DNA from 3 places in the Rhizobium sp. SG2393 genome. Region 3 is predicted to be linked to each of the others. Evidence: riboswitches for the same ligand, from Rfam matches in the RefSeq annotation. Region 3 holds a riboswitch; each other region holds the start of a gene.
What was found. Region 3 has a riboswitch for thiamine pyrophosphate ahead of ACED18_RS07550 (ABC transporter permease). Riboswitches for the same ligand answer to the same signal wherever they lie in the genome.
Positions count from the first base shown of each region.

Region 1 (9,966 bases), on a different contig from region 3:
GCGCGGGCTGTTCCGCCACCATCTGCGGGCCCTGCGCCACGAAGAGCGCGATCCGCCCGGCATCGGCCGCACCCCAGGCATAGCGGCCATCGACGGGGTCGAGCATGAAATTGGCGCCCGCCGCATGCAGCAGCGGCCGCAGCCGCTTGTGGGCGGCGACGTAGGCGCCAAGGATCGAGCGCTCCGCCTCGCTCATCTCCAGCGGGTTCAGCTCCACGCCGAGGTGATAGGCGAGTGCCACGAGGGCGCGGAAATCGAGGCTGAGGATGCGGCCCGTCTGGTGGTTCGGCGAGGCCGAGACATGGGCGCCGAGCAGTTCCGGCGGCAGAAGGCGGCTCGCGCCGCGCTGGATTTCCAGCCGCTCCAGCGCATCGGTGCAGTCGGAGGTCCACACACGGTGGGTGCGGGCGAGCACGCCGAAATCGATACGACCTCCGCCCGACGCGCAGCTTTCGATCTCCACCCCGGGATGGGCGGCACGGATGCGGTCCATCAGCGCGTAGACGGCGCGGGTCTGACGGGCGGTCGCGGCGCGGCCACCGGCATCGCCCGCATGCGTCAGGTCGCGGTTCACGTCCCACTTGATGTAGGCGACCGGATGGGCCGAGAGCACGGCATCGATCTTGGCGAAGAGATAATCCGAGACCTCGGGCCGCGCGAGATCGAGCACGAGCTGGTTGCGCGAGGGCAGGAGCGGGCGCCCGGCCACCTGCAGGGCCCAGTCGGGATGGGCGCGGAAGAGGTCGGAGGAGGCGTTCACCATCTCCGGCTCGAACCAGATGCCGAACTCCATGCCGAGCGAAACGACATGGTCGATGAGCGGACCGAGACCATCGGGGTACTTGCGCGGATCGACATCCCAGTCGCCGAGCGAGGTCGTGTCGTCGTCGCGCCGGCCGAACCAGCCGTCATCGAGCACGAAGCGCTCGATGCCGAGCGCGGCGGCAGCACTCGCCTGCGCCTTCAGGGCCGTGAGATCATGGTCGAAATAGTTGCCTTCCCAGGTGTTGAGCGTCACCGGCCGCGGCCGCATGGCGCCGCCCGGCCAGTCGATCAGGTCGGCGCGCACGAAGGCGTGCAGGCTGGCGCTGTCGGCCGCGACATAGGCGAGCGGGCTCTGATAGCTTTCGCCGGGCGAAAGGCGCATTTCGCCGGGTTCGAAGAGCTCGCCGACATGCACGAGGCGGCGGCCGTCATCGAGACGGTCGATGGCGGTGAAATGATTGCCGCTCCAGCCGAGCGTGACGGCGATCCCGCCCCGCGCACCGGAGAGGAAGAGGGTGGGGTAGCGGTCGTGCGATGTGCGCCCGCGCCGGCTTTCCTGCAGCCAGAGCCCGGTGCCGAGGGCCTCCTGCCGAAGCTGGAACTCGCGGCCCCACATGCCGGTGAAGGTGGTGAGGGTGGCCGGATCTTCGGGGGCGAGGAAGGAGGCGGCGGCGAGGCGATCGAGCTGGTAGGGCGCTTCGCCGAGATTGGTGAGGCGGCTGGACACGGCAATCACGTCGCCGGGCTTGGCGGCCAGCGTGATCTCCAGCCGGATCGCCGCAACGGTGTCGGTTGCGGTGAGGCGTGTGGCGCCCTCCTCCTCCGCAACCGTCCAGCCGGCAAAGGCGAGGGTGAAATCGCGCCCGTCGCGGTGGCCGGTGATCGCCGGCCAGCCGAAGAAGCCAAGGCCCCCGGTCGGCAAAAGCACGGCGCTCGGCACGGCCGCATCCATGCCGTTGATGCGGCTTGAGCGGTCGAGACGGATCAGCGTGTCATCATCGCCGCGCGCGCGGCCGAGGCTGACGATCTCGGGCAGGCCGGTCTCGGGCAGGGAGAGGCTGAGCGAAAAGGCATCGCTGCCGATGGTGAGAAGGCGGGATGTCATCCTTTGGTCGCTCCAAGCGTCAGGCCGGCGATGAAATGCCGCTGCATGAGGAAGAACATGGCGACCGGGGGCAGGGCCGCGACGATGGCGCCGGCCGAAACGAGGTGCCAGGCGGCGACCCACTGGCCGTTGAGCGCATAAAGACCGGCCGTCACCGGCATGGCGTGGCTGCCCTGCACCAGCACGGTCGCCCAGAAGTAATCGTTCCACACGAAGGTGAAGACGAGCACGGACAGCGCGGCGATGGCCGGGCGCATCAGCGGCAGCACGACGTGGATGAAGATCTTCCACTCCGACACGCCCTCCACCCGCGCCGCCTCGATGAGCGAGAAGGGCAGGCCGCGGATGAAATTGCGCATGAAGAGGGTGCAGAAGCCGGTCTGGAAGGCGATGTGGAAGAGCACGAGGCCGAGCGTGGTGTCGTAGAGCCCGGTCTTCAGCGTGAAATCGCGCACCGGCACCATCAGGATCTGGAACGGGATGAAGTTGCCCGCCACGAACATGAAGAAGACGACGAGATTGCCCCGGAACTTGTAGACCGACAGCGCAAAGCCCATCAGCGAGGCGAGCGCCACCGAACCGATGACGGTCGGGATCGTCACCTTGAAGGAATTGAGGATGTAGAGGCCGATCGGCGAATCCCGGAAGACGGCCGTGTAGTTCTCCACGCCGGCAAAGCCGGAGGGGAGGCCGAAATAGTTGCCGGCGGCGAGATCGGAGGCCGGCCGCACCGAGGTGATGGCAACCCCGATCAGCGGCAGTAGCCACAGCACGAGCGCGATCGGCAGCAGGATGACATAGGCCTTCTGCGTCAGCGGCGAAGCCTTCTGGATGGGTGTCGGGAACATCAGGCGTTCCTTTCCTGCGAAAGCATCCGCACGATGAAGACGGAGATGAAGACCATCATGATGAGGAACAGCACCACGGCGATGGCCGCGCCATAGCCCATGCGGAAGCCGTATTCGGACAGTGCCTGCTCGTACATGAAGTAGGAGAGCACCTGGCTGGAGCCGTAGGGGCCGCCCGACGTCATGATGGAGACGAGGTCGAAGGAGCGCAGCGAGCCGATGACGGTGACGACGAGGGCGATGAAGGTGGCGGGCGCGAGCTGCGGCAGGATCACGTACCAGAGCAGCTTCAGCCCCTTGGCGCCGTCCATGCGGGCGGCCTCCACCTGCTCCGGATTGATGTTGTTGAGACCCGTCAGGTAGAGGATCATGCAATAGGCCGTCTGCGGCCAGAGGCCGGCGAGGATGATGCCGTAGGTGACGTAACGCTCGTCGGCGAGGATGGCGATCTCCTGCCCCGTCAGCGTCTTCAGGAGCGCCGAGAACAGGCCGAAATCGGGTGCATAGAACCAGGTGAAGATGAGGCCGACGACGACCTGGCTGATCACGAAGGGAAAGAAGAACAGCGACTTGTAGAGCCGGATGCCGGTGACCGTCTGGTTGAGGAAGAGGGCCACGGCAAGCCCGGCCGGAATGGCCAGGAGGTAGAGCAGCAGCCAGAGGACGTTGTTCTTCAGCGCGACGTAGAAGGTGTCGTCATCCATCAGCTCGACATAGTTGCCGAGACCGATGAAGACCTTCTCGCCCAGCCCGTCCCAGTCGTAGAAGGAGATGGCGATCGACTCGAAGATGGGGATCAGCACGTAGATGGCGAACATCAGGAGTCCGGGCGCCATGAAGAGCCAGGGCGTGAGCCTCTGCTGGTTGCGCTTCCAGAAACCGGGCGCGCGGGTGACGTTGGCGGTCATGTCCTCGGTCCTTGCAAGGGGCGACGGGGAGCCGGCCGCCGGAGGCGTGTCCTCTCCGGCAGCCGGCCTCAGGGTGCGGGCCAGCCTGCGGCGAACGCCAAGCAGGACCGGCCCGCGGAGGAGGGCTTACTTGTAGGCGCGGGCGCGCACCTTCTCGAGCCGGGCCAGGATCTGGTCGATCTTGTCGGGCTTGACCATGAACTCCTGGAAGCCTTCCATGCCGGCCTTGGCCATGTCGGCGGGCGCATCCCGGTCATAGAACTGGGCAAGCGCATGGGCGTTCGACAGCATCTGGAACCCGGCCTGAAGGAAGGGATCGGCGGGCTTTTCGGCCTTGTTGTTGACCGGAAGCTGGCCGAGCGTCGCATTCATCTTGCCCTGCGCTTCCGGCGAGGCGAGATAGGCGAGGAAGGTCTTTGCGTCTTCCTTGTTCTTCGCACCGGCCGGAATGTGGAACGTATCCGTCGGGGCTTCCTCGGAGAAGGGAATGCCGGGGGTGATTTCCGGGAACTGCAGGAAGCCGATCTGCTCGTCCTTCAGACCGCCGCTCTTCATGGTCGCGACCGCGAAGTTGCCCATGAGATACATGGCGGCCTTGCCCTGCACCATCTGCGGAATGGCGTCCTGCCAGTCGATGGCGGCGTGGTTGTCGATGAAGTAGCCGGGCTTCACCAACTCGGCCCACTTTTCAAACACCGCCTTCACGCGCGGATCGGTATAGGGCACCTTGCCGGAGGTCAGCTCCATGTGGAACTCGTAGCCGTTGACGCGCAGGTCGAGATAGTCGAACCAGCCGCCCGTCGGCCACAGCGCCTTGGTGCCGATGGTGATGGGCGTGATGCCGGCGTCCTTCAGCGTCTTGCAGGCGGCGAGGAACTCGGCCCAGGTCTTCGGCGGCTGAATGCCCTTCTCCGCGAAAATGTCCTTCCGGTAGTAGATGCCCCACTGGTAATAGGTGTAGGGCACGCCCCACTTCTTGCCATCGATGGTCATGGAGGGCGCTGCCGACTTCAGCTGGTCGTCGAGGCCGTTCTTGGTCCAGACATCCGTGACATCCTCGAAAAGGCCGGCCTTGACGAAGGGTTCCATGCGGTTGCCCGCATACCAGGCCGCGACGTCAGGCGCATCGGCCGTCAGGAAGTTGCGGATGGCGGACTTGTAGCCCTCGTGGTCGAAGTTGTTCCACTTCACCGTGATATCCGGATGAGCCTTCTGGAAGTCTGCGATCAGCTCTTCCATGGCCTTCTTCGGCACGGGGTCGGAATGGTCCGAATTGATGGTGATCTCGCCGGCAAAGGCGGTCGACGACAGCATGAAAACGGCTGCAAGGGCGCCGAAGCGCTTGAAAACGGTCATATTTTCCTCCCGATGACCCTGATAGTCCGCACCTTCCGCCGGGCCGAATGCTTCTCCCTTGGCCTGCGGAAAGGCTTGACTTGATCCTCGCCCGCGATGCCGTACAATTCTACCGCTGTTTCAGCAATTTTTTCCGGGATCCTAAGATGAGCTCCATCCACGTGATCGAACAGGCCGACGAATCCATCCCGGTTCACCCGGATCTCGACCCGCGCCATCCGCTGGTGGTGTTCGGCGATCACCGTTTCTGCGCAGGCGCCAGCATGACCGTGCAGCGCATGCCCGGCCCGCACATGCACAGCCAGATCGAGCTGAACTTCCTGCTGGAGGGGCGCATGACCTACTGGTTCGACGGCCGCGAGCTGACGCTGAGCGAGGGCCGGCTCTGCCTGTTCTGGGGCATGATCCCGCATCAGGTGATCGACCGGGCCGAGGGAACGCGCTTCATCTGCCTTTATGTGCCGATGTCGGTCTTTCTCGGCATGGCGCAGCTTAGCCGGTTCCGCGATGCGGTGTTTCGCGGCGCCATGGTGGAGGCGCTGACGATCCGCCCGCACGACCGCGATATCTTCTCGCAATGGCGCGAGGAGCTGCTGGCCGCCGACAGCGACCTGACGGAGATCGTGCGCAACGAACTGACGGCCCGGGTGCTGCGCATCGAGCGGGAGGGCTGGCGGGACCTGCGCGAGGACGGCGCGGCGATCGCCTCGCTCTCGGCCCATGACGGCGAGCGGATCGAGCATGTCGAGACCATGCTGCGCTTCGTCGCCGAGCATGCGCTGGAGGATATTTCGGCAAGCCATGTGGGGGCTGCCGCGGGCCTGCACCCCAACTATGCCATGACGCTCTTTCGCCGCTCGGTCGGCCATACCATCAACCAGGCGATCGTGCGCCACCGGCTGGATACGGCGCAATCGCTGCTGATCTCCTCCGATCTTTCGGTGACGGAGGTGGCCTACGAATCCGGCTTCCGCTCCGTCTCCCGCTTCTACGAGGCCTTTGCCGACCGCTTCCGCGACCGCCCGCAGGCCTTTCGCAAGCGCATGCGGGCCAAGGCGGCCTGAACGGAGCGCCCCGGCGCCTGTGCGGGACACCGCTTGACGAAGCCCGGCCGCTCGGCCAAAGTCACGGCCAATCACCAGGGGCGTCCCGACAAGGGGCTGAGATACTGCTGGCCACCGGATGCGACCGAAAGGTCCGATTCAGGCAGCGCAGGAACCCGATGAACCTGATCCAGCTCATACTGGCGGAGGGACGGTGCGGATGCCTGGCGCGGCCTGTGATGGCCGGTTCACCCCACGGCAATCCTGTTGTCCCTCATGCCATGGCCGGATCGTCGCAAGGAGAGGTCCGGCGTGTCGGCCATCGGAATTTCGGCGGAAGAGGGCGGCCAGGGCGCGGCGGCCGCCGCGCGGCTTTTGACCCGGCTGCAAGGGGCGCTGTCTGCGCTTGCGGCAGTCCTCCTTGCCGTGCTGCTTGCGCTTGTCGTCGGCAATGCGGCGCTGCGCTATCTCCTGCACCGGTCCCTGGCCGGCGCGGAGGATCTGGCGATCTGGCTGCAACTGGCGATGATCGCGCTTGCCGCGCCGCTGGCGCTCGCCGGCCCGCTCGCCATGCGGCTCGATGGGCTGACGGCCCGCCTTCCCGGCCTTCTGCAGGCGCCGGCGGCCGTCCTCGCCGATGCCGTGACCGTCATGGCCGCGCTCGTGCTGGCCTGCGGCGGCGGAGAGGTGGCCGTCCGCGTCGGCGGCATCTCGCCAACGCTCGGCCTGTCGGAGGGCTTGCGCTTCGGCCTGATGGCCGGGGGCGGGGCACTGCTCCTCGTTGTCCTCGTCCTGTCGCGGCTGTCGCAGGGCAGGGGGCCCGCGCTCCTCGGCGGGCTCGCGCTCGGGGCCGGCCTCTATGTGGCCGTCCCCCTCATGGCGATCGACAGCGGCTTTCCGCCGAGCCTCTTCCTCGCGCTCGCCGCCGCCTTCGGGATTGCCTGCGGCGCACCCCTGCCGCATGCCTTCCTCGCCGCCGCCCACGGGGCCATCGCCTTCGGCGGCACGCTGCCGGAGGCCGCGATCGTCTCGACGACGGTGACGGGCCTGTCGAAATTCCTGCTGCTCGCCATTCCCTTCTTCCTGCTGGCCGGGGGGCTTCTGACGGCGTCCGGCGCGGCGGGCCGGCTGGTGCGGCTGGCCGCAAGCCTCGTCGGCCACCGCCGCGCCGGACTTGCCCAGACGACGCTTCTGACCAGCGTCCTGTTTTCCGGCGCCTCCGGTTCCTCGGTCGCCAACGCCGCCTTCGGGGCCGCGACCTTCCAGCCGGAGCTGGTCCGCCACGGCCATGGACCGGCCGAGGCCGGCGCGCTGATCGCCGCGACCTCCGTGCTCGACAATGTCATCCCGCCCTCCATCGCCTTCCTCATCCTTGCCGCCGCCACCAATCTTTCCGTCGGTGCGCTGCTGACCGGGGGCTTTGCGGCCGGCGGCGTCATGGCGCTGTGCCTGGCGGTCGCGATCCATCTGGCCGCGGGCAGGGGAGGCCACGCCCTGCCGCGGGCGTCGGTCGGCGAACGCCGCGCGGCCTTGCGCGCCGCCCTGCCGGCGCTTGGCCTCGGCGTCATCGTCGTCGCGGGCATCCGCTTCGGCATCGTGACGACGACGGAAGCGGCCGGGCTTGCCGCGCTCTACACGCTGATGCTGGCGGCGGGGCAGGGGCTCGGCCTGCGCGCCATCGCCGGTGTCTTCCGCCAGTCGGCGGGCGAGGCGGCGGCCGTGAGCCTGCTGATCGGCACGGCCGCGCCCTTTGCCTTCCAGCTCGCGGTGGACGACGTGGCAGGGCTGGTGACCGGTCTCGTCACGGCGCTCGGCGGAACGGCCGCCGCCGTGCTGCTGCTCGCCAATCTCGTGCTGCTTGCCGCCGGCCTCGTGCTGGACATCGGCGCGGCGATCCTGCTCTTCGGACCCATTCTGCTGCCGGCCGCCATAGCCGCGGGCATCGATCCCGTCGCCTTCGGCGTCGTCCTCGTCGTCAACCTGATGATCCACGGGCTGACGCCGCCGCTCGGCATCCTCGTCTACGTCGTCAGCGGCGTCACGGGCGTGCCGGCGGGGGCGATCTTCCGCGCCGTCCTCCCCTATCTCGCCGCCCTCATGGTGGCGCTTGCCCTCATTTCCTGTGCCGCCCTTCTTATCTGAAAGGACTGACCCATGCCCCCGATCACCCGCCGCACCGCCCTCAGCCTCACGGCGCTCGCACTCGCCAGCCCCGCCCTCATCGGCCGCGCCGAAGCAAGGGCCAGGACGATCACGGTGGCCTCCCTCTTCGGAGACGACAAGCCGGAGACGAAGATCTGGCAGGCGATCGCCGCCACCCTCGAGGCGAGGCTTCCCGGCCGCTTCACAGTCAACATCGTCAAGGGCGGCGCGCTTGGCGGCGAGAAGGAGGTGGCAGAAGGTGTGCGGCTCGGCTCCATCCAGGGCAGTCTCGCCACTGTGTCTGCGCTGTCCGGCTGGGTGCCGGAAGCCCAGATCCTCGACCTGCCCTTCCTCTTCCGCGATGCCGACCATGTGCAGGCGACGGTGACGGGGCCGGTCGGGGCCGAGCTGAAGGAAAGGTTTTCCGCCCAGCAGTTCATCACGCCCGCCTTCATCAACTACGGCGCCCGCAACCTGCTGACGAAAACGCCGGTGACCCGGCCCGAACAGCTCGCAGGGCTAAAGATCCGCGTCATCCAAAGCCCGCTGCACACGCGGCTCTGGAGCGCCTTCGGCACGACGCCGGTCGGCATCCCCATCACCGAAACCTACAATGCGCTGTCGAACGGTGTCGCCGACGCCATGGACCTCACCAAATCCGCCTATGCCGGCTTCAAGCTCTATGAAGTCGTGCCCTGCATGACCGAAACCCGCCACATCTGGGCCTCCGGCGTCGTCTATTTCGGCGCGGGCTTCTGGAACGGGCTGACGCCGGAAGAGCAGCAGCTTCTCGCCGAGGCCTCGCAAGCCGGCGCGGCCACCTTCAACCGGCTGATCGCCGAGGACGAGGCCCGCGCGATGGAAACGGCCCGCGCCCATGGCGGGCGACTTCTCCAGCCGGAAGCACTCGACGACTGGCGCCGCGGCGCCACCGGCGTCTGGCAGGACATGGCCGGGACCGTCGGCGGTCTGGACCGTATCCATGCCATTGCGGGGTCGTGAGGGCGGCCGTTACGACCCAGAACCACACCCGGTGTCATCCTCGGGCTTGACCCGAGGATCCACGGCCGCAGGCGCAGAGGGTCGCATGGGTCCTCGGGTCAAGCCCGAGGACGACGGAGTGGGGGAGGAGCGGGAAAGAGGACGGCAGACCCTTACCCCTGAAACGCGTGCACCGTGGCCGGGTCGAAGGATAGCGACACGGGAAGCGCGGGCCTGAGGCCACCCAGCATCGGGTGGCCGAAGGGAAGGCGGACGGAGAGTTGCTTGCCGGCCGGAATGTCCACCAGCACGTCGGTGTTGTTGCCGAGGAAGGTGATGTCGCGGATGGTGCCGGAGAGGGAAGCAGCGGCACCTGCCTCGCCCGCCTTCAGCTCGATGCGCTCGGGGCGCAGCAGCAGCGCGGCGGTCTTGCCCTGACCCTTGCTGTGGAGTGGCACGCCGGAGACCGTCGCGCCACCCGGCAGCGCAAGCGTCGCATGGCTGCCCTCGACGGAGACAACCTCGGTGTCGATGAAATTGGAATCGCCGATGAAGCCGGCGACGAAGCGGGTGGCCGGCTCGGCATAGAGGGTCTGGCCGGAACCGATCTGGTCGATCCTGCCCTGGCTGAAGACGGCGATGCGGTCGGAAAGGCGCAGCGCCTCCTCCTGGTCGTGGGTGACGTAGAGGATCGTCACGCCGGTCTCCTGGTGGATGCGGCGGATCTCGAACTGGATTTCCTCGCGCAGCTTCTTGTCGAGCGCCGACAGCGGCTCGTCCATCAGCAGCACCGGCGGATCGTAGACCAGCGCGCGGGC
Region 1 covers NZ_JBHGAP010000006.1:4,738-14,703, forward strand. The annotation lists gene ACED18_RS13720 (alpha-galactosidase) at 1-1,870, opposite strand, end outside; gene ACED18_RS13725 (carbohydrate ABC transporter permease) at 1,867-2,718, opposite strand; gene ACED18_RS13730 (carbohydrate ABC transporter permease) at 2,718-3,626, opposite strand; gene ACED18_RS13735 (ABC transporter substrate-binding protein) at 3,753-4,982, opposite strand; gene ACED18_RS13740 (helix-turn-helix domain-containing protein) at 5,129-6,046, shown strand; TPP riboswitch at 6,113-6,255, shown strand; gene ACED18_RS13745 (TRAP transporter large permease) at 6,347-8,167, shown strand; gene ACED18_RS13750 (TRAP transporter substrate-binding protein) at 8,180-9,169, shown strand; gene ACED18_RS13755 (ABC transporter ATP-binding protein) at 9,322-9,966, opposite strand, start outside.
Region 1: it holds a riboswitch for thiamine pyrophosphate, as region 3 does, so the genes downstream of both, ACED18_RS13745 (TRAP transporter large permease) here and ACED18_RS07550 (ABC transporter permease) in region 3, are expected to answer to the same signal.

Region 2 (9,966 bases), on a different contig from region 3:
TGAACCCCGACATCAAGATCATCGCGCCGTGGCGCGACTGGTCCTTCAAGAGCCGCACCGATCTGCTCGCCTTTGCCGAGCAGCACCAGATCCCCGTCGCCAAGGACAAGAAGGGCGAAGCGCCGTTCTCGGTCGATGCGAACCTGCTGCACTCCTCTTCCGAGGGCAAGGTTCTGGAAGACCCCTCCGTCGAGGCGCCGGAATATGTGCACATGCGCACCATTTCGCCTGAGGCTGCGCCGGATCAGGCCACCATCATCAAGGTCGGCTTCGAAAAGGGTGATGCCGTCTCCATCAACGGCAAGCGTCTTTCGCCGGCTTCGCTTCTGGCCGAGCTCAATACCTATGGCCGCGACAACGGCATCGGCCGCCTCGACCTCGTGGAGAACCGCTTCGTCGGCATGAAGAGCCGCGGCGTCTACGAGACCCCCGGCGGCACGATCCTGCTGGCCGCCCACCGCGCCATCGAGAGCATCACGCTCGACCGCGGTGCCGCCCACCTCAAGGACGAGCTGATGCCGCGTTATGCCGAGCTCATCTATTACGGCTTCTGGTTCTCGCCGGAGCGCGAAATGCTGCAGGCTCTCATCGACAAGAGCCAGGAGCATGTGGAAGGCGAAGTGACGCTGAAGCTCTACAAGGGCAACGTCATGGTCATCGGCCGCGAAAGCGCCAAGTCGCTCTACTCCGACCAGCTCGTCACCTTCGAGGATGACCAGGGCGCCTACGACCAGAAGGACGCCGCCGGCTTCATCAAGCTCAACGCGCTGCGCCTGCGCACGCTGGCGAAGCGGAATCTGAAGGGCTGATCCCCGTCCGCACGGATTTCGAAGGCCCGCCCGGCAGCACCGCGGCGGGCTTTTTCATGGTGATTTGACGGATGCGTCCAAATTCAGTGAGCGTCGAAACTTCGTAGTGTTTCTCGACAACACCAGACAATGGAACGCCGTGGGGATGAAATCCACGGGTACGCCATCCACCGTCAGGCTGCCGCGTTTGGTTTTCGTTGTAACGAGAACATTGGAATTTTCGTAAGCGCGCAGAATATTGAGGTTGTGCCGTTTGGCGAATTTCAAGAGATATTTCAATTCATTGGGTCGGTCATAGAATCGATCCGTCCATTTGATTTCCACGATCCACGCCGGCTCTTCCTGCTGAACCGAGACGATATCGATCTCGCCTTCCTTGTCACGCACATAGCAAAGATACTCGTGCGCCCTTTCGCTGTGAAACCACTGGGCGAAGATTGCCGTTTCCGCCATCGCGCCCATGACATCGTCCTCAGCGTCAATCGGGCCGAAGAGCGCGGTGCGGAGGCTGGGGTTTGTCAGATAGACCTTGAAATTGCGGTTTCGCTGGAAGCGCTCGGCGTTGATGTCGATCCGATCGACAGTCCGCACGAGAAAGGCCGCCTCGAGATAGTCGATATAGCGCTTCAGCGTCGCCTTCGATACGGAGGAGGCCTGTGACAGGCCTTCCAAGGAGACTTCCTGTCCCGTGTTGAAGGCCAGTACCTTGAAAAGGTGCTGCAATTCCTGAACGTCAGCAATTCCGTAAAGGCTGGGGAGGTCGCGCAGGAGAACCTTTTCAACGATGTCCTGCCCGATATAGCGCGCCGGGTTCTGCCGCGCTTGCGGTGAGACGGCGAGCTCGGGATAGCCGCCATAGTTCAGGTAGTCGATGAAGGCGTGGTTCAAGTCTGGCAGACGGGACATGGCGAGGGCTTCATCCGCGACTGCGGCAAGCGGATTGTCGGTCAGCCGGAGATATTCGGAGAAAGTCAGGGGTGGCAGCATGAATTCGGTGAAGCGGCCGGCGCCGGATTCCTTCGACCCGCGTGCCAGAGCGGCTGCGGCGGAACCGGAAACAACGAATTTGATGTCACGATAGCTGTCCACCAGCGACTTCAGGTGAATTTCCCAATCCCTCAGATACTGGATCTCGTCAAAGAAGATCGTCTTCTCACCCGGTTTGCCGCCATAGCTGTCGAGGTAGACCCGCAGAAGCTTCTCCAGCGGTGCACCTGAGAAGAGCGGGGTGTCGAGCGAGATGAACAGGAGGTTCTGCGGATCCGCTTCCGCTGCAACGAGATGCTTGATTGCCTGATGCATCATGATCGTCTTGCCCACACGGCGCGGTCCGAGCAGAACGACGGCGCGGCGGAGCGATCGCTCTTGCACCAGCGTCAGAAAAGAGGCGAAATAATCTCGTTCCGGCAGCGCGGCGATATCTGCCGGCAAGACGCCATCGCCCCACCACGGATTGTCGAAACGCATCCGGTTGACGAGATCGTCTATCGAGATTTCTAGCATGGCGCTCAGCGTTTCTGGTCGGATCGACGCCGACTAAGAGATATCAACTTATCTTAAATGGCATCAACATAGAAAAACGTCAATCGACTTTCCTTATCGAGATGTCCGCATCATTAAGGGCATTAGACGTTCGCTACTTAGCTTTCCGTCTGCATTTCCCCTGCCAGACCCACGCGCCGATCGCGATGACCGCGAGAACCGGTGCGACGATGCCGAAGGCGCGCAGGGGCTCGCCGATGGCGGCGGCGGTGAGGCCGCCGGCGAAGCCTGCGCCCATCTGGATGAAGCCGAGGAGGGCGGAGGAGGAGCCGGCAAAGGCGGGGAAGGGCTGCATGGCATCGGTCGTGACCTGCGGGGAGACGAAGGCGATGCCGAAGGCGTAGACGGCGACGGGGGCCATGACGGTGAGGAAGCCGACCGGCAGCAGGCCATGACCTGTCGCGACCATGCCGAGCGCGCCGATTGCAATGAAGGCCAGGCCGATGGCGACCGCAGCCGCGCCCGTGTGGTGGCGCATGAACTGGCGGAGCGCCAGCGAGCCGAGAAAATAGGAGCCGGATTGCATCAGCATGCTCGCGCCGAACTGCGACGGCGTGAGGCCGGCTTCGTTGATGAGCAGGAAGGGCAGCATGGTGGCCCAGGCATAGAGCGCGCCCACCGAGCCCGCCATGATCAGCGCCCGCGTCAGGAAGCGGCTGTCGATGATCAGCGCCCCGTAGGCGCGGATGACGCCGCCCGGCCTCGTAAGCCCCGGATTGGGAATGGTCGTTTCGCGTAGCGACAGCAGGGTCACGGCAAGCGACACCAGGCCGAAGGCGACCATGAGGGCGAAGACGGACGGCCAGCCGAAGGCGGCGAGCGCGATGGCGCCAAGGCTGGGGCCGAGCGCCGGACCGACGGCGAGCATGATGCCGATGAGGTTCATGATGCCGGCACCCTCGTCGCCGGTATACTGGTCACGCACGATGGCACGGGCGACCGTGATGCCGACAGCCGCGCCGATACCCTGGATCAGGCGGCCGAGAATCAGGAGATCGACCGTCGGTGCGAGCGCCGCCATCAGGCTGCCGACGAGGTAGACGATGAGGAAGCCGATCGTTGCCTTGCGCCGGCCATAGGCGTCCGAGAGCGGCCCGGCGGCAAGCTGGGCAATCGAGAAGCCGGCAAAATAGGCCGAAAGGGTGAGCTTGATCGCCGATTCCGTCGTGCCGAAGGCTGTGACCAGCGTCGGCATGGCGGGCGTGTAGAGCGACATGGAGATGGGGCCGAGGGTGGCCAGCATGGCGCCGATCAGGCTGGTGCGGCGCGTGCTCATCAGGGACATGGGTCTGCTCCCGGCGCATGTCGGCCGACGGCCGTCGGTGGCCGTTTCCGTTGCGCCATCATGAACGATCGTTGGATCAGGTCGCCTCGTCCTGACTGAGACGTCCGGGGGTTTTGTGGTCCTTGCCCCGGTGTGGGGCGGGGTGTGACGAACGGGTCGGCATGGTCCCCCTCATCCGCCTGCCGGCACCTTCTCCCCGTTGGGGAGAAGAGACCAAGCCGATGGCTTCCAAGCCAAACGGGTGCATGGAGATGCGTCCTTCGATAGCGTTCTGCGCCACTTGGCAAGGCGCCAAAGCGTGCCCGACGTCTCTTCTCCCCAACGGGGAGAAGGTGCCGGCAGGCGGATGAGGGGGCTGCGCGGCAGGACCTATGGATCGTGCCCTGCATGTTCGAGTAGCGCCAACATCGTAGTCCTTTAGCTCTGCAAATCACGATGCCCCACGGCTTTCCCGCGCCTGTGCCACGCTGACACGGCATCGGGCGAGATGTCCTGCATTCAACTAGGATCGGCGCCGGGTTTTGACAGATGGCAGCAATCGCTCTTTGCGCGCCGTGCCGTATCAGCCGCCCAGTTCCTCGCGCAGCATTTCCAGCTCCAGCCACTCGTCTTCCATGCGCTGCAGATCGGCGCGCAGCTTTTCGAGTTCGGCCGCAAGCTTGGCGAAGGCGTTGGGGTCGCGCGTGAAGAGGTTCGGGTCGGCCATCTTCTCCTCGCGCTTTGCCATTTCGGCCTGCGCCTTTTCCATCTGGCCCGGCAGGTTTTCCAGCGCGAACTTCTGCTTGAAGGAGAGCTTGCCCTTGGCCTTGCTGGCTTCCGGCGCCGGTGCTGTGTCCGCGGCCTTCGCCTTTTCGGCCTTCTGCTCGCGGCGGCGCTCTTCCTCCGCGCCCTTGCGCTGGGCGAGCATGTCGGAATAGCCGCCGGCATATTCGATCCAGCGGCCATCCGGCGCGTCCGGCTGGGCCGGTGCGATGGTCGAGGTCACGGTGCGGTCGAGGAAGTCGCGGTCGTGCGAGACGAGGATGACGGTGCCGGCAAAGCCTGCGACGATTTCCTGCAGCAGGTCCAGAGTCTCGATATCGAGGTCGTTGGTGGGCTCGTCGAGGATCAGGAGGTTGGTCGGCCGGGCCAGGATGCGGGCGAGCATCAGGCGGGCGCGCTCGCCGCCCGACAGGCTGCGGATCGGTGTGCGGGCCTGCTCCGGCTGGAAGAGGAATTCCTTCATGTAGCCGGTCACGTGGCGCTGCACGCCGTTGACGATCAGGTTCTCGCCGCGCCCGTCGGTGAGGTAGTTGGCGAGCGAGTCGTCCAGATCGAGGTTTTCGCGGCGCTGGTCGAGGGTGGCGATCTCCAGATTGGTGCCGAGCTTGATCGTGCCGGTGTCCGGCTCCAGCTGTCCCGTCAGCATCTTCAGAAGCGTCGTCTTGCCCGCGCCGTTCGGGCCGACGAGGCCGATGCGGTCGCCGCGATGCACGCGCATGGAGAAGGGCTGCACGATGGGGCGATCGCCATAGGTCTTGGTGATCTTTTCCGCCTCGATCACCAGCTTGCCGGATTCCTGCGCGTCGGAGACGGTGGCCTGCACGCTGCCCTGCGGGCCCTTGTGGCCGCGGTAGCGCCCGCGCATGTCCTGAAGTTCGCCGAGACGGCGCATGTTGCGCTTGCGTCGTGCGGTGACGCCGTAGCGCAGCCAATGTTCCTCGCGCTCGATGGCCTTGCCGAGCTTGTGTTGTTCGAGTTCCTCGGCCTCCAGCACCTCGTCGCGCCAGGCTTCGAAATGGGCAAAGCCGCGGTCGAGCCGGCGGGCTGTGCCGCGGTCGAGCCAGACGGTGGCGGTGGAGACTTTTTCGAGGAAGCGGCGGTCGTGGGAAATGACGACGAGGGCGGAGCGGCTCTTCACCAGTTCGCCTTCCAGCCATTCGATGGTCGGCAGGTCGAGATGGTTGGTCGGCTCGTCGAGCAGCAGGATATCCGGTTCCGGCGCCATGACGCGGGCAAGGGCCGCGCGGCGGGCTTCACCGCCGGAGAGGTCGGCCGGATTTTCCTGGCCGGTGAGGCCGAGATGCTCGAGCAGATAGGTGACCTGGTAGGGATCGTCGCCCGGCCCGAGGCCGGACTCGGCATAGGCTGCCACCGTCTCGAAACCGTCGAAATCAGGCGCCTGATGCAGGTAGCGGATGGTGGAGGCCGGGTGGCGGAAGACTTCGCCCGATTGCGCCTCGACCATGCCGGCGGCGATCTTCATCAGGGTGGACTTGCCCGAGCCGTTGCGGCCGACGAGGCAGATGCGGTCGCCGGGCTCCACCTGCAGGCCGGCGCCGGCCAGAAGCGGCGCGCCGCCGAAGCTCAGGAAAATGTCGTCGAGTTTCAGAATGGGAGGTGCCACGGATCAGGCTCCGGAAAAGTCTTGCGGGCGGGCGAGCAGAACGGCCCGGCCGGCATGAAGGGTGATCGTCACCGTGCCTTCGGCGACGTTGGAAATGGTGCGCGACGAGCCGAAGGGCAGGTGGAAATCGTCCAGCGGGTAGCGCGCGCCGGCAATGGAGAGGCCGTCGAGCGCGGTCAGTCCGAGGATGGAGAACAGCGCACCCTCCGGCAGATCGATCGAGGTCCGGCCCGTGAGGATCGGATAGGCCTCTTCCTCGCCGGAGGTCATGGTGATGTCGAGGCCCTGCTCGGCGAGGCGGACGGCCAAGAGCAGGTGCATGAAGGCGTGGTCGCTGCGCTCGCCGCCGAGCGCGCCGGGCATGACGATGGAGCGGGCGCCGCGCGACAGCGCTTCGGCAATGGCGATCTCGCCATCCGTCTCGTTCTTGGCGGCCGGATAGGGCATGCGCGGCACATCCGGAAAGGCGGCCAGCAGATCGGCGGGCGTGGAGTCGAAATCGCCGACCCACAGTTCGGGCGTCAGGCCGAGGGCGGCGGCGTGACGCATGCCGCCGTCGGCCGCGATCGTCCTGCGGCCGGCGACCATGGCGGTCAGGCGCCCGGTCGGCGTCAGCGTACCGCCCATGAGGATGGCGAAAGCCGTTTGGTCCAGATGATCCATGGGAGAAGCCCTTAACGCAGTCGCCGGCAAAACTGAACGCCTTCCTGCCAAGAAATCGACAGGGCCATGCCTGTCATATTTCCCTTGAAAGCCGTTCGCCGGCCAAGTACCGTCTCGGCGCTCTAACGGGGTGCCGAAACCTTCTCATCATCGAGAAGGACGGCTGAGAGGCTGAGAACGCCAACCCGAAGAACCTGATCCGGTTAGCACCGGCGGAGGGATTAGACGGCACATCCAGCGCCCTATTCCCGTTCAATACGATCAAGAGGAGGCGCGGATGCGCATGAAATCGATTCTGTCCTGTGGTTTTGCAAGCCTTGTCGCGGCGCTGGCCGCCGGTCTTTCGCCGGCCGTTGCCGAAGACAGGGTGCTGACGGTCTACACCTATGAGAGCTTCACCAGCGAGTGGGGGCCGGGCGCCAAGGTGGCGGAGGCCTTCGAAAAGACCTGCGCCTGCAAGGTGAACTATGTCGCGGTGGCCGATGGCGTGGAGCTTCTGACGCGCCTCAAGCTCGAAGGTGCTGCTGGCAAGGCCGACGTGGTGCTCGGGCTCGACACCAACCTCGTTGCCGAGGCCAAGGCTACCGGCCTGTTCGCGCCGCATGAGACCGATACGTCGGCCGTCACCGTGCCCGGCGATTTCAAGGACGATGTCTTCGTACCCTATGACTATGGCCACTTCGCCGTCGTTTATGACACCGAGACGCTGAAGACGCCGCCGAAGAGCCTGAAAGAGCTGGTCGAGGGGGATCCGTCGCAGAAGATCGTGATCGAGGATCCCCGCACCTCTACGCCGGGGCTCGGCCTCGTTCTCTGGATGAAGTCGGTCTATGGCGACAAGGCGGGCGAGGCCTGGGCCAAGCTCAAGGGGCGTGTGCTAACGGTGACGCCCGGCTGGTCGGAGGCCTACGGGCTCTTCACCAAGGGCGAGGCGCCGATGGTGTTTTCCTACACGACCTCGCCGGCCTATCACATGGTGGCCGAGAACACGGAGCGCTACCAGGCCGCTTCCTTCTCCGAGGGGCATTATATCCAGATCGAGGTGGCGGGCGTGACGAAGGCCGCGCATGATCCGGCCCTTGCCCGTCAGTTCCTGTCCTTCATGACTGGGCCGGAATTCCAGACCATCATTCCCACCACCAACTGGATGATGCCGGTCGGCAAGACCAGCGAACCGCTGCCGGAGGCCTTCGGCAAGCTGGTCCGGCCGGAAAAGACCTTCCTGATGTCGCCGGAAGAGGTTGCCGCCAACCGCAAGGCGTGGATCGACGAGTGGTTGGCCGCGATGAGCGTGAACTGAGGCTGACGTGTTCGCACCGGCGGATCGACGGCGCATCATCGGCGGGGGCGCGGCGGGACTGGCCGTGCTCCTTGCCTTCGTCTCAGCGGCGGCCATCGCTTTGTGGCAGGCCGCCCCGCCGTCGAGCGGGGCGGATGGTCAAGGCTTCGATGCCTATGTGCTTGGCGTCGCCCGCTTCACGCTGGTGCAGGCAAGCCTTTCCACGATCCTGTCCGTGCTGCTCGCCATCCCCGTCGCACGCGCGCTTGCGCGGCGCGGCGCCTTTCCGGGGCGGATCTGGATCGTGCGGCTGATGGCGCTGCCGCTCGGGCTGCCGGCGCTGGTGGCGGCCCTCGGCATTCTCGAAATCTGGGGGCGGCAGGGTCTCGTCAATGCCGGCCTCGGTTTGCTGGGGCTGGCGCAGCCCTTCAGCATCTATGGCCTGACGGGCATCCTGATCGCCCATGTTTTCTTCAACCTGCCGCTCGCGACACGGCTGATGCTCGCCGAACTGGAGCGCCTGCCGGCGGAAAGCTGGCGTCTGGCCGCCAATCTCGGCATGGGGCCCGCAAGCCTCTTCCGTTTCGTGGAGTGGCCGGCGATCCGCAGCGTGCTGCCGGGGGCGGCGGGGCTGATCTTCATCCTTTGCGCCACGAGTTTCACACTGGTGCTGACGCTCGGCGGCGGGCCGGGGGCATCCACGCTGGAGGTGGCGATCTATCAGGCGCTGCGCTTCGATTTCGATCCGCGCCGGGCGATGCTGATGTCGGCGCTGCAGATCCTGTTCACGCTCATGGTTCTGGCGGCGCTGCGGCTGATCGGCCCGATCGCGGAGAGCGGCGCGACCGCCGGCGGACGGGTGCGGCGCTTCGACGGGAGGACGGCCGCATCGAAGGCCGGCGACGGGGTGGTGATCGCGCTGGCGGTCGGGTTCGTGGCGGCGCCGCTGTTGGCGGTCGTTGCCTCCGGCCTTGCATCCGATCTCGGCCGGCTCGTGCGGGATCCGCTGGTGCATCAGGCGCTGGTCACCAGCCTCTTGATTGCGGCCTCGGCGGCGCTGCTGTCGCTGGCGATCGCGGTGCCGATGCTGCGGGCGCGGCAGGCGATTGCGGCGGGGCGGCGGGCCCCAGTGCCGCTGGCCGTGCTGGCCGGCGTGCTCCGGGATGCGCCGTCGGTGGCGTTGCTGGTGCCGCCGGTCGTTCTGGGGGCGGGCTGGTTTCTTCTGCTGCGTGGCTTTGGCGACGTTCAGCAGTTTGCGGGGCCGGTCGTCATCGTCGTCAATGCGCTGATGGCGCTGCCCTTCGTCTGCCGCGTGCTGGAGCCGGCGCTTGCCGCCTATCAGGCACGCACCGCACGGCTGGTCGCCTCGCTCGGCATGGGCGGCGTTTCCGCGCTCAGGCTTGTCGTCCTGCCGGTTCTGGCGCGGCCGCTGGCGGCGGCCCTTTCCTTTGCCATGGCGCTGTCTCTGGGGGATCTCGGTGCCGTGGCGCTGTTCGGCTCCCAGGATTTCGTAACGCTGCCCTGGCTGCTCTTCAGCCGGATGGGCGCCTATCGCAGTGCGGATGCGGCGGGGCTGGCGCTGTTTCTCGCGATCATCTGCCTTCTTCTGACCATCGCCGGCAGTCCGCGTCAGGCAGATCAGGAGGCTGGAGGATAAGCATGGCGGAGGAAGCAATCCGGCTGGAGGCGGTGCAACTGCGCTTTGGCGCGGTCACCATGGATTTCGACATCGGCTTCACCGCAGGCCGCATCACCGGCATTGTCGGTCCCTCCGGCTCGGGAAAATCGACGCTGCTCAACCTGATTGCCGGCTTCGAGATGCCGGACAGCGGCGCAATCCGTATTCTCGGAACGGACATGACGGCGCTCGGGCCCTCCGCGCGGCCTGTGTCCGTCATCTTCCAGGACAACAATCTCTTCGCGCATCTCGATGTCGCGACCAATGTCGGGCTCGGGATCGATCCCGCGCTGAGGCTGGATGCGGCAGGCCGCGCAGCCGTCA
Region 2 covers NZ_JBHGAP010000007.1:28,448-38,413, forward strand. The annotation lists gene ACED18_RS14800 (argininosuccinate synthase) at 1-809, shown strand, start outside; gene ACED18_RS14805 (ATP-binding protein) at 864-2,276, opposite strand; gene ACED18_RS14810 (multidrug effflux MFS transporter) at 2,446-3,636, opposite strand; gene ACED18_RS14815 (ABC-F family ATP-binding cassette domain-containing protein) at 4,199-6,022, opposite strand; gene ACED18_RS14820 (thiamine diphosphokinase) at 6,026-6,685, opposite strand; TPP riboswitch at 6,802-6,923, shown strand; gene thiB (thiamine ABC transporter substrate binding subunit) at 6,969-7,985, shown strand; gene thiP (thiamine/thiamine pyrophosphate ABC transporter permease) at 7,993-9,621, shown strand; gene ACED18_RS14835 (ATP-binding cassette domain-containing protein) at 9,624-9,966, shown strand, end outside.
Region 2: it holds a riboswitch for thiamine pyrophosphate, as region 3 does, so the genes downstream of both, thiB (thiamine ABC transporter substrate binding subunit) here and ACED18_RS07550 (ABC transporter permease) in region 3, are expected to answer to the same signal.

Region 3 (9,966 bases):
CAAGACGCTGATGGGCCTGCTGGACGAATTGCTTGCGCCCTTCTCCGAGGCCCGCGAACGTATCCTCATCGAAGGCGACGACATCGAAATCGGCGACAGTGTCGCGACGCCGCTGGCGCTCCTCTTCCATGAACTCGCCACCAACTCCGCCAAATATGGCGCATTGTCGGTCTCGACCGGGCAGCTCAACATCCGCACCCGCACCGAAGGAAGCACCTATGTGGTCACCTGGCTGGAGGAAAACGGGCCGCCCATCACCGAAACGCCCTCTGCGCAGGGCTTCGGCTCCCGCCTGATGGCCATCAGCGTCGAGGGGCAACTGGGCGGGCGCATCGAGCGCGACTGGGGACCGGACGGACTGAAGGCAACCATCAGCCTGCCGGTCGAGTCGCTGGTGCGCAGCGGCACGTTGCGAACCTGACACTTCGGGCGGTGACAGCGCGCCGCTCTATCGCCCGGAAGACCGGGACCGCGACGCATCGCCTGCATCCGGCGCGGCATCGCCGGCCGGCCACCAGCCATGGAAATGATGCACCGGCCCGCGCCCGCCACCGACCCTCAGCGCTCGACCGGCATCGAGCGCTGCCTGGAGATAGGCCTTTGCCTGTCGCACCGCATCGGTGAGGCAGAGCCCGCGGGCGAGCCCGGCCGTGATTGCCGCCGCCAGCGTGCAGCCCGTACCGTGATCGTTGGCCGTATCGATGCGGGGCGCCGTCAGCGTCAGGATGCCATCCGCCTCCACGAGATAATCGACGCAAAGCGGCCCCTTTCCATGCCCGCCCTTCATCAGGGCGCTTCCGGCGCCGGCAGCGAGCAACTGGGCGGCCTGGGCGCGAATGGCCTCGGGCGTCTGCGCAATGCTTCCGCCCGTCAGCAGTGCGGCCTCCGGAAGGTTCGGCGTCACAATCGCCGCGCGCGGCAGAAGTCTTTCGATAAGCACAGCGATCGCGTCCGGCCGCAGCAGCCGGTCGCCAGATGTCGCGACCATCACGGGATCGACGACGACAGGGCCCGCAAAAGCCGAAAGGCCCTCGGCGATCGCCTCGATCGTCTCTGCCCGTGACACCATACCGATCTTCACCGCCGCCACAGGCAGATCGGAAAACACCGCCCGCAACTGCGCGGCCACGATCTCGGGGGCGATATCCGCAACGGCTGTGACACCGCGCGTATTCTGGGCCGTCACCGCCGTAATGACGCTTGCACCATAGACGCCGAGCGCCGAGAACGTCTTCAGATCCGCCTGGATACCGGCACCGCCGCCGGAATCGGATCCTGCAATGGTCAGTGCAATCGCCGTCATGCCATCACCCCTCCCCGGGCCGTATCCACCGCCAGCCGCAGCGCGCGGGCGGCACCCGCCACGTCCGCCGCCCCGAAAATCGCCGAGATCGCCGCCACGCCATCGGCCCCCGCCGCCACCAGCGGCGGCACACGCTCCGGCGTGATGCCGGCAATGGCTCCGACAGGCAGGCGCGGTCGGGCAGAGCGGATCAGGGCACGCATCCCGGCAAAGCCGTCGAGCCCCACCGGCGGATCGGGATTGCGCTTCGATAGCGTCTCGAACACGCCGCCGATGCAGGCGTAGTCGATCGGCGCGATCCCGGCCGCCTGCGCCTCTACCGGCCGCTTCACCGTCATGCCGATGATGGCTCCTGGACCGAGCAGACGCCGCGCGGTCTCGATCTCCATGTCATCAGCCCCGAGATGCACGCCGTCGGCACCGGCCGCGAGCGCCACATCCACCCGGTCGTTGATGACAAGCGGCACGCCGGAGCCAGCAATGGCCCGCAAGATGATGCAAGCATTGTCCACCATCCGGCGCGTCGAACCCGTCTTGTCGCGATATTGCAGGATGGTCGTGCCGCCGCGCACCGCGGCCACCGCAAGGGCGGCAAGCTTTTCGGCCCCGTCTTCGTCTGCGTCCTTGATCAGCGACGCATCCAGAATGGCGTTCAGCCGGTAGTCGATGGGTCGTCCGGAAAGGCCGGAGGCGCCGGTCTGCGCCCCGTCACGCTCTGTCATCATGGATCCTCGCATGGGTCAGGAGATCGTCCGGCGACAGCGTCGCCAGCACATCGAGAAAGGCGATGCCGAAGCTCGCCGGCCCGCGCGCGCCGGGCGCGGCACGTTCGGCCGCCACTCCGGTCGTCGCAAGCGCTGCCGCGGCGGCCAGTTGTGCGTCCGGCTCGACCGCGAGAAAGGCGGCGATCACCGCACCGGCGAGACACCCCGTGCCCGTCACACCCGCCATCAGCGGATGGCCGTTCTCGACCCTCAGCGAGCGCGTGGCCGAAAGGAGCCGGTCCACTGGCCCGGTGGTGATCACTACCGCCGGGCCACCCTCCAGCCCTGCCCTCAGCCCGAGCGCCATCATCTCGGCCGCATTGCCACGGACGGCAGCGGGCCCAAGCATCGAGAGCTCCCGCGCAAAGGCGAGGCGGGCCGGCGAATAGTCGCAATGGACGGGATCGACAATCCACGGCTTTCCCGCCGCGACCGCAACGGACGCCGCCACGCCGATGGCCGCGCGCCGGGCCGCATCCAGCGTGCCGAGATTGACCGTCAGACTATCGGCCCGACGCACGAAGACGGCGACCTCCTCTTCCGACGATGTCATGGACGGGATGCCGCCGACCGCCGTCACGCCATCGGCGACGAATTTCTGTACCACGGTGTTCATGAGGCAATGCACGCGCGGCCGGCGCGTGCGGACCCTCTCCAGAAGCCTTGCCGCGACATCGGCATCGACGGGGGCGAGCGCGACGGTCACTTCGTCACCTCCACGGCGATATCCGCGACCGGCGGCGCCACGTCGATCAACCCGCTCTCGGCCATGAAGGCGCCGAAGCGGGCGTAGCGCGCCGTATCGAGCGCGGCTGGCCGCTTGGCAAACCGCGGCAGCGTATCGGTGAAGGCTTGCCGGTTAAGCCGGTCATCGAGGTCGGGATAGGCCTTGATGAACGTGGAAAGAGCCTCATCCGGATGGTTGGTCAGCTCGATGGTTGCCTTTTCCACAGCTGCCAGAAAGCGCGGCAGGCGCGGATCGGCCAACTTTGCCTTGTCGACGACATAGATCAGTTCGTCATAGGCGGGAACGCCGTGCTCCTCGGGATAGAAGGCGCGGCCCTTGTGGCCCTCGATATCCATCTGTGTCAGCTCGAAATTGCGAAAGCCGCCGATCGTCGCATCCACATTGCCGGCAATCAGCGAGGGGCTGAGGGAGAAGTTGACGTTGACGAGCGTCACGTCGTTCGCCGTCAGCCCTTGCGAACCCAGCATGCGCGACAGGAGCGCCGTCTCGAAGCCTGCGACGGAATAGCCGACCGTCTTGCCCTTGAGATCGGCAAGCGTCTTGATCGGCCCTTGAGCCAGCACCGTCAGCGTGTTCAGCGGCGTTTCCACCAGCGTGCCGATCCTGACGAGCGGAAGGCCGGCGGCGTGGTCGAGATAGAGGTTCGGCTGGTAATGGATGCCGATATCCGCCTCGCCCGCCGCCACCAGACGCGGCACCGACGACGGATCGGCCGGCGGCACCAGCGTCACGTCGAGATTCTCATCGGCGAAATAGCCCTTCTCCCTGGCGATCACCAGCGGCGCATGGTCGGGATTGACGAACCATTCGAGCATCACCGTCAGCTTCTCGGCGGCATGCGTGTCCGGTGCGGCGGCCAGCGTGGCGAGGAGAGCAAGGATGGCCGCCGGGAAAGAAGTCGTGAAAAAGCGTGTCATGCAGGGTCCAGTCTCCGGATCGGATGAAGGTCGAGGGTGTTGTCGCGCGCCCAGGGCGTGAGCCCGGCCGTCAGCCGATCCACGACAAGGCGTAGACCGACGCTCATGGCGGCAACGAGAATGAGGGCGGCAAAGAGTGTTGCCGTCTGCATGCGGGCATTGGCCTGCACCATCAGGAAGCCGAGGCCGGAGGAGGCCCCGACCCATTCGCCGACGACGGCGGCAAGCGGCGCGAGCGGCGCAGCGATGCGCAGCCCCGAGATCAGGGCCGGCAGCGCCAGCGGCACGCGCAGGCTGAGAAGCACCTGCAGCCGCGAGGCGGGTGTGAGCGCCGCCGCATCGATCAGCACCGGATCGGTGCGGCGAAGCCCATCGGCGAACGTCGAGGCAACGGGAAAGAAGATGACGAGCGTCGCCATGGCGATCTTCGAGGCAAGGCCGAAGCCGAACCAGATGACCAGCAGCGGCGCCAGCGCAAAGACAGGCACGGCCTGCACCACCATCAGCACGGGCCAGGCAAAGCGCCCGACCGCCGGCAGCGCCGCAAAGAGAAAGGCCGTTCCCGCCCCAAGCAGGCTGCCGGCCGCAAATCCCGCAAGCGCTTCCAGCCCCGTCGCACCTGCATGCAACGCAAGAGAGCCGCCCAGGCGAAAGAAGACGCCGAGCACATCGACAGGCGCCGGCAGCAGATAGGCGGGAGGACTGGCGAGCGACACCACGGCCTGCCACAGGGCAAGCATCAGCGTCAGCCCGCCGAAAGCATCGGCGGGGCGCACGGCTCAGGCACCCGCGCGGGAATGCTCGAAATCATGAAGCCGCTCCGGCATGCGGCAAGCGCCCGGCGGTTCCGTCAGTCCAGACATATAAGCCATTGTCGATCTCCCTGTCGTGCCACGGAGATCCAGGTGAAGCGGGGAATGGGAGATGAGCAGCAGCAGCCGCTTTTTTCCGTTCCTACGCCGGTATGACCCGGATCAGGTTCAAGGGTCCGGCTCACCGCCATCTCAGCATCGTTCGATGCCCCCCTCGGAATGCGCCCACCATCATGAGATTTGTCGCGGCTGTCAACTCTTTGCGTCAACAGGGCTTGACCTTCCCATGATGGGAACCCTTATCCATGGGAACGAAACCGCACAGACACCGCTTTGACCCCGTGCGGTCGCAAGCATGCAGGACCCGTCACGGCGATGGCCGAAGACGGGCAAGGAGACGACGATGGATATGGCGACGAGACCTGGCGGCCACGCAACAGGACAGACGATCCACCCTGTCGTCGGTGGACGCCCCGGCCACGCGCTCGCGGCCGATATCCCCGTCGAGGGCATGCACTGCGCCTCCTGCGCCGGCCGCGTCGAAAAGGCGATCCGTGCCGTGCCGGGCGTCGCCCAGGCGAGCGTCAATATCGCCACCCACCGTGCCACGGTCGAGTTTGCCGATCGCGCCGCCCTGCCGCAGGCGATGCCGGCCGTGATCGCTGCGATCGACGGCACCGGTTTTCGCCCTGTTCTGGAGGAGCGACGCTTCGCCGTCACCGGCCTGCACTGCGCCTCCTGCGTCGGCCGCACGGAAGCGGCCCTGCTTGCCGTACCGGGCGTGGCCTCCGCAAGCGTCAACCTTGCCGCCGGCACTGCTGCCGTTTCCACCACACCGACCACATTGCAATCCGACCTTGATGCGGCCGTGGCCGCTGCCGGCTTCGGCACGCTGGCACTTCAGGCGGAGCCCGGCAGGCCTGCCCTCGATCTCGACGCCCTGCGCCGCGCGGAGACGGATGCGCTCGGCCGCAGCATGTGGCTTGCGGCCATCTTGACGCTGCCGCTCTTCATCGTGGAAATGGGCGGCCACCTCTTTCCCGCCTTCCACCATGTCATCGTCAGTGCGCTCGGCGTCGAGCCCTTGCGCATCGCCGAATTCCTGCTCGCTACACTGGTGCTTGCCATCCCCGGACGCGAGATCCTGCGCCAGGGCATCACGAGCCTGATGCGCCGCGCGCCGGAGATGAACGCGCTGGTCGTGCTGGGCGCCGGCTCCGCCTGGCTCTATTCAACGGTCGCGACCTTCCTGCCGGGCCTGTTGCCGGATGGGCGCGCCGACATCTATTTCGAAGCCGCCGCCGTCATCGTCACGCTCATTCTCGCCGGACGCTTCCTGGAAGGCCGCGCCCGCGGCCGGGCGGGAGATGCCATCCGCAAGCTGGCGGGCCTTGCCCCGAAGACCGCCCGCCTTCGGCGTGACGGTGCCGAGGTCGATGTCGCGGTGGAAACCGTCCGCCCCGGCGACATCGTCCTCATCCGTCCCGGCGAGCGGATACCGGTCGATGGCATCGTGCGTGAGGGCCGCTCGCACGTGGACGAAGCCATGGTGACCGGCGAGCCCATGCCGGCGGAAAAGACGCCCGGCAGCCCGGTCGTCGCCGGCACCATCAATGGCAATGGCGCCTTCGCTTTCGAGGCCACCAAGGTCGGCGCCGACACGCTGCTCGCCCAGATCGTCCGCATGGTGGAGACGGCCCAAGGGGCAAAGCTGCCGATCCAGGGCCTTGTCGATCGCATCACCGCCCGCTTCGTCCCGGCCGTCATGGCTGCCGCGGCGCTGACCTTCATCGCCTGGCTCGTCTTTGCGCCTGAGGCCGGCATGGGGGGCGCACTCGTCAATGCGGTCGCCGTCCTCATCATCGCCTGCCCCTGCGCCATGGGGCTGGCCACGCCGACCTCGATCATGGTGGCGACCGGCCGCGCCGCCGAGCTTGGCATCCTCTTCCGCAAGGGCGACGCGCTGCAGCGCCTCCGCGACGTCGATCTCATCGCCTTCGACAAGACCGGCACGCTGACCGAAGGTCGCCCGGAGCTCACCGATCTCTGGACCGCCCCCGGCTTTGAGCGTTTGGAAGTGCTGGCACGTGCCGCAAGTCTCGAAAGCCGCTCGGAACACCCTGTCGGTGCGGCGATCGTCGCGGCAGCCAGACGGGAGGGCCTTAGCCTGTCGTCCGCCACCGGCGTCGAGGCCGATCCCGGTCTCGGCATCCGTGGAACGGTGGGTGGGCAGAATATCGTCGTCGGCGCCGCCCGCGCGCTGGAGGCAGCCGGCATTGATCTCTCCACCTTCGCTCTACAGGCCGAAAGCCTCGCCAGCGCCGGCCGCGCGCCGCTCTTCGTTGCCATCGACGGCAGCGTGGCCGCCATCGGCGCGGTGGCTGACCGCATCAAGCCGACGACCGCCGCAGCCCTCGCCGATCTCCGGCGCGTCGGCGTGAAGCTCGCCATGATCACCGGCGACAACCAGCGCACGGCGCAGAGCATTGCCGCGGATCTCGGCATCGACCATGTCGTGGCCGACGTCCTTCCGGGCGGCAAGGTGGCGGCCCTGGAAGAGATCAGGGCAAGGCTCGGCAGGGCAGGCCATGTCGCCTTCGTCGGCGACGGCATCAACGATGCGCCGGCGCTCGCCTCCGCGGATGTCGGCATCGCGCTCGGCACCGGCACGGACATCGCCATCGAAAGCGCCGACGTGGTGCTGATGTCGGGCGATCTGACCGCCGTCGTCCGCGCCGTCAGGCTCAGCGCCGCCACCATGCGCAATATTCGCGAAAACCTGTTCTGGGCCTTCGCCTACAATGTCGGCCTCATCCCCGTGGCCGCCGGCGCGCTCTATCCGCTGACGGGAACGCTCATGTCGCCCATGCTGGCAGCGGGCGCCATGGCCCTTTCCAGCGCCTTCGTGGTCGGCAATGCACTCCGTCTGCGCGCCTTTGCCGGCCAACCCGGGAAGGTGCCGGCATGAATATCGGCGAGGCAGCACGCCTCAGCGGCATCTCGGCCAAGATGATCCGCTACTACGAGGAAATCGGCCTGATCGTGCCCGACCGCATGCCGGGTTCGCAATACCGCGTCTATGGCACGGACGACCTGCACCGCCTCGGCTTCATCCGCCGCGCCCGCGATCTCGGCTTTTCGGTCGAGCAGATGCGCGTGCTGCTCGCACTATGGCAGGATCGAAGCCGCGCCAGCGCCGACGTCAAGGCCATCGCGCTCGACCATATCGCCGAGCTGGAACGCAAGCAGGCGGCCATCGCGGCGATGACGAAAACCCTGAAACACCTCGTCTCCGCCTGCCATGGAGACGACAGACCCGACTGTCCGATCATCGAAGATTTCGCAACCGGCCCGTGAGGCGAAAAATCAAATCGTTTCGCATGTGCAAAACGTAAATTTTTCGTCTAAAAGGTAAGGTTAACAATTGGTTGATATTGAAACGCGCCAAGAATGTGACATGCTGCATCGCATCATAAATCCGCAACTCCCGGCCGGACCCGAAAGGCTGGATGGCGGCAATAACGCTGAGGAGAAGTCAAGATGCAGACGCAGTACGTCGTTCTCGATCCGCTTGGCCCGCTGGCCGCCGACCCGATTGCGCTCGAAGATCGCCTGATGGAAATCGGCATGGAGCGCGAAGCTTTCGCCATCTCGCGCCGCAATGACGGTCGCACGCGTCTGGAATTCTGGGAGCCGGATCGCATCGAGGCGCTGCGTCTCCTCTCCCGCCTCGGCGGCCTGCAGGCCTGAGGCCTTCGAACCTGATCGATGTCAATCGCGCGCGGACCGTCCACACGGTGCCGCGCGCCTTTGCGTCCGCGCTTACTCAAGCCGTGCGGGAAAACCGTCGGCGCGAAGATCGGTGCCGACAGCATCTTCCAGCAGCTTGACGATCTGCGTCGACTGCGCGCCGCCGCCATAAGCCTGCTTGCCCTTCAGGAAGATCTCGTGGGTACGGCCGGCAAGTTCCAGCGGCACGGCGAAATCGCGACCGAAGGTCATGGCAAAGCCGAGATCCTTCAGCGCCAGATCCATGTTGAAGCCCACGTCGTAGCTGCCGTTGAGGATCAACTGGCCCTCGGTCTCGTGGACGAAACTGTTGCCGGAACTCGCCTTGATCGCCTTCCAGGACTGCGCCAGATCGAGCCCGCCGCGCTTGGCGAGCATCAGCGCCTCGCCATCGGCGACGAGGTGGATGAAGGCAAGCATGTTGGTGATGACCTTGATGACGGCGGCGCTGCCGAGCGGGCCCATGTAGAAGATCTGCTCGCCCATCGCTTCCAGCGCCGGCATGTGGCGATCAACGAGCGCCTTGTCGCCGCCGGCCAGCATCGTGATGCGCCCCTGCGCGGCCAGATGCACGCCGCCGGTCACCGGCAGTTCCATGGTCGAAACGCCCTTGGCTGCGGCCATATCCGCCAGCCGCAGGATTTCGTCGCGCCCGAGCGTCGACATCTCGATCCAGGTCGTTCCCGGCTTCGCCGTTTCCAGGATCTGGCCGAGCACCGCTTCGGAGACGGTCGGCGACGGCAGGCAGGTCAGCACCGCATCGCAATCGGCAGCCAGCGCGCCGGCACTGTCGGCCCAGGTCGCGCCGAGCGCCAGCAGCCGGTCAGCCGTTGCCGGATCGCGGTCATGCACCACGACCTCGAAGCCGCTCTTGCGCAGGCTGGCCGCCAGATGACCGCCGAGATTGCCGAGCCCGATGAAACCATAGCGCATTGCAGGACCTTTCGATTGGAGGACGTCCGAACGGCTCAAGGGAGAAGCGGCTCGATGACGAGGTTCAGGTGAAGTTCGTTGCCGGTGTAGGGATTGGCGGCGATCGCCGCATCGTTGAGCGTGACACCGAGGCCGGGCGCCGTGGGCGGTATGACATAGCCGTCCTCCCAGCCGATCGGCTCGTTGAGGAACTGCATGAAGGGGCCGTCGAAGCGCCCGATCGATTCCAGCACCAGGAAATTCGGGCTGCAGGTGGCGAGCTGGATGTTCGCCGCCGCCACCACCGGCCCGCAATAGAGATGCGGCGCGATCTGGGCCGAGCGCGTCTCCGCCATGCCGGCAATCTTCTTCGCTTCCAGCAGGCCACCCACGCGGCCGAGATTCATCTGCAGGATCGAGGCGGCACCTGCCTCCAGCAGCCGGGCAAATTCATGCTTGGTGCAGAGCCGCTCGCCAGCCGCGATGGGAATGGCCGTGTAGCGCGCGACTTCTGCCATGTCGGCCGGGTTTTCCGGCGGGATCGGCTCCTCGAACCAGAGCGGATCATAGGCCTCCAGCCGCCGCGCCAGGCGCTTCGCGCCCGACACGGTAAACTGGCCATGGGTTCCGAACAGGAGATCCGCCCGCGTCCCGACAGCCTCGCGGATGCGTGCACAGAAGGCTTCCGAGCGTTCCAGATCCTCCAGCCGCGGCTGGTGGC
Region 3 covers NZ_JBHGAP010000001.1:1,596,155-1,606,120, forward strand. The annotation lists gene ACED18_RS07525 (PAS domain-containing protein) at 1-421, shown strand, start outside; gene thiD (bifunctional hydroxymethylpyrimidine kinase/phosphomethylpyrimidine kinase) at 449-1,303, opposite strand; gene thiE (thiamine phosphate synthase) at 1,300-2,025, opposite strand; gene ACED18_RS07540 (hydroxyethylthiazole kinase) at 2,012-2,773, opposite strand; gene ACED18_RS07545 (ABC transporter substrate-binding protein) at 2,770-3,732, opposite strand; gene ACED18_RS07550 (ABC transporter permease) at 3,729-4,508, opposite strand; TPP riboswitch at 4,667-4,769, opposite strand; gene ACED18_RS07555 (heavy metal translocating P-type ATPase) at 5,056-7,512, shown strand; gene cueR (Cu(I)-responsive transcriptional regulator) at 7,509-7,901, shown strand; gene ACED18_RS07565 (hypothetical protein) at 8,085-8,294, shown strand; gene ACED18_RS07570 (NAD(P)-dependent oxidoreductase) at 8,367-9,266, opposite strand; gene ACED18_RS07575 (mandelate racemase/muconate lactonizing enzyme family protein) at 9,302-9,966, opposite strand, start outside.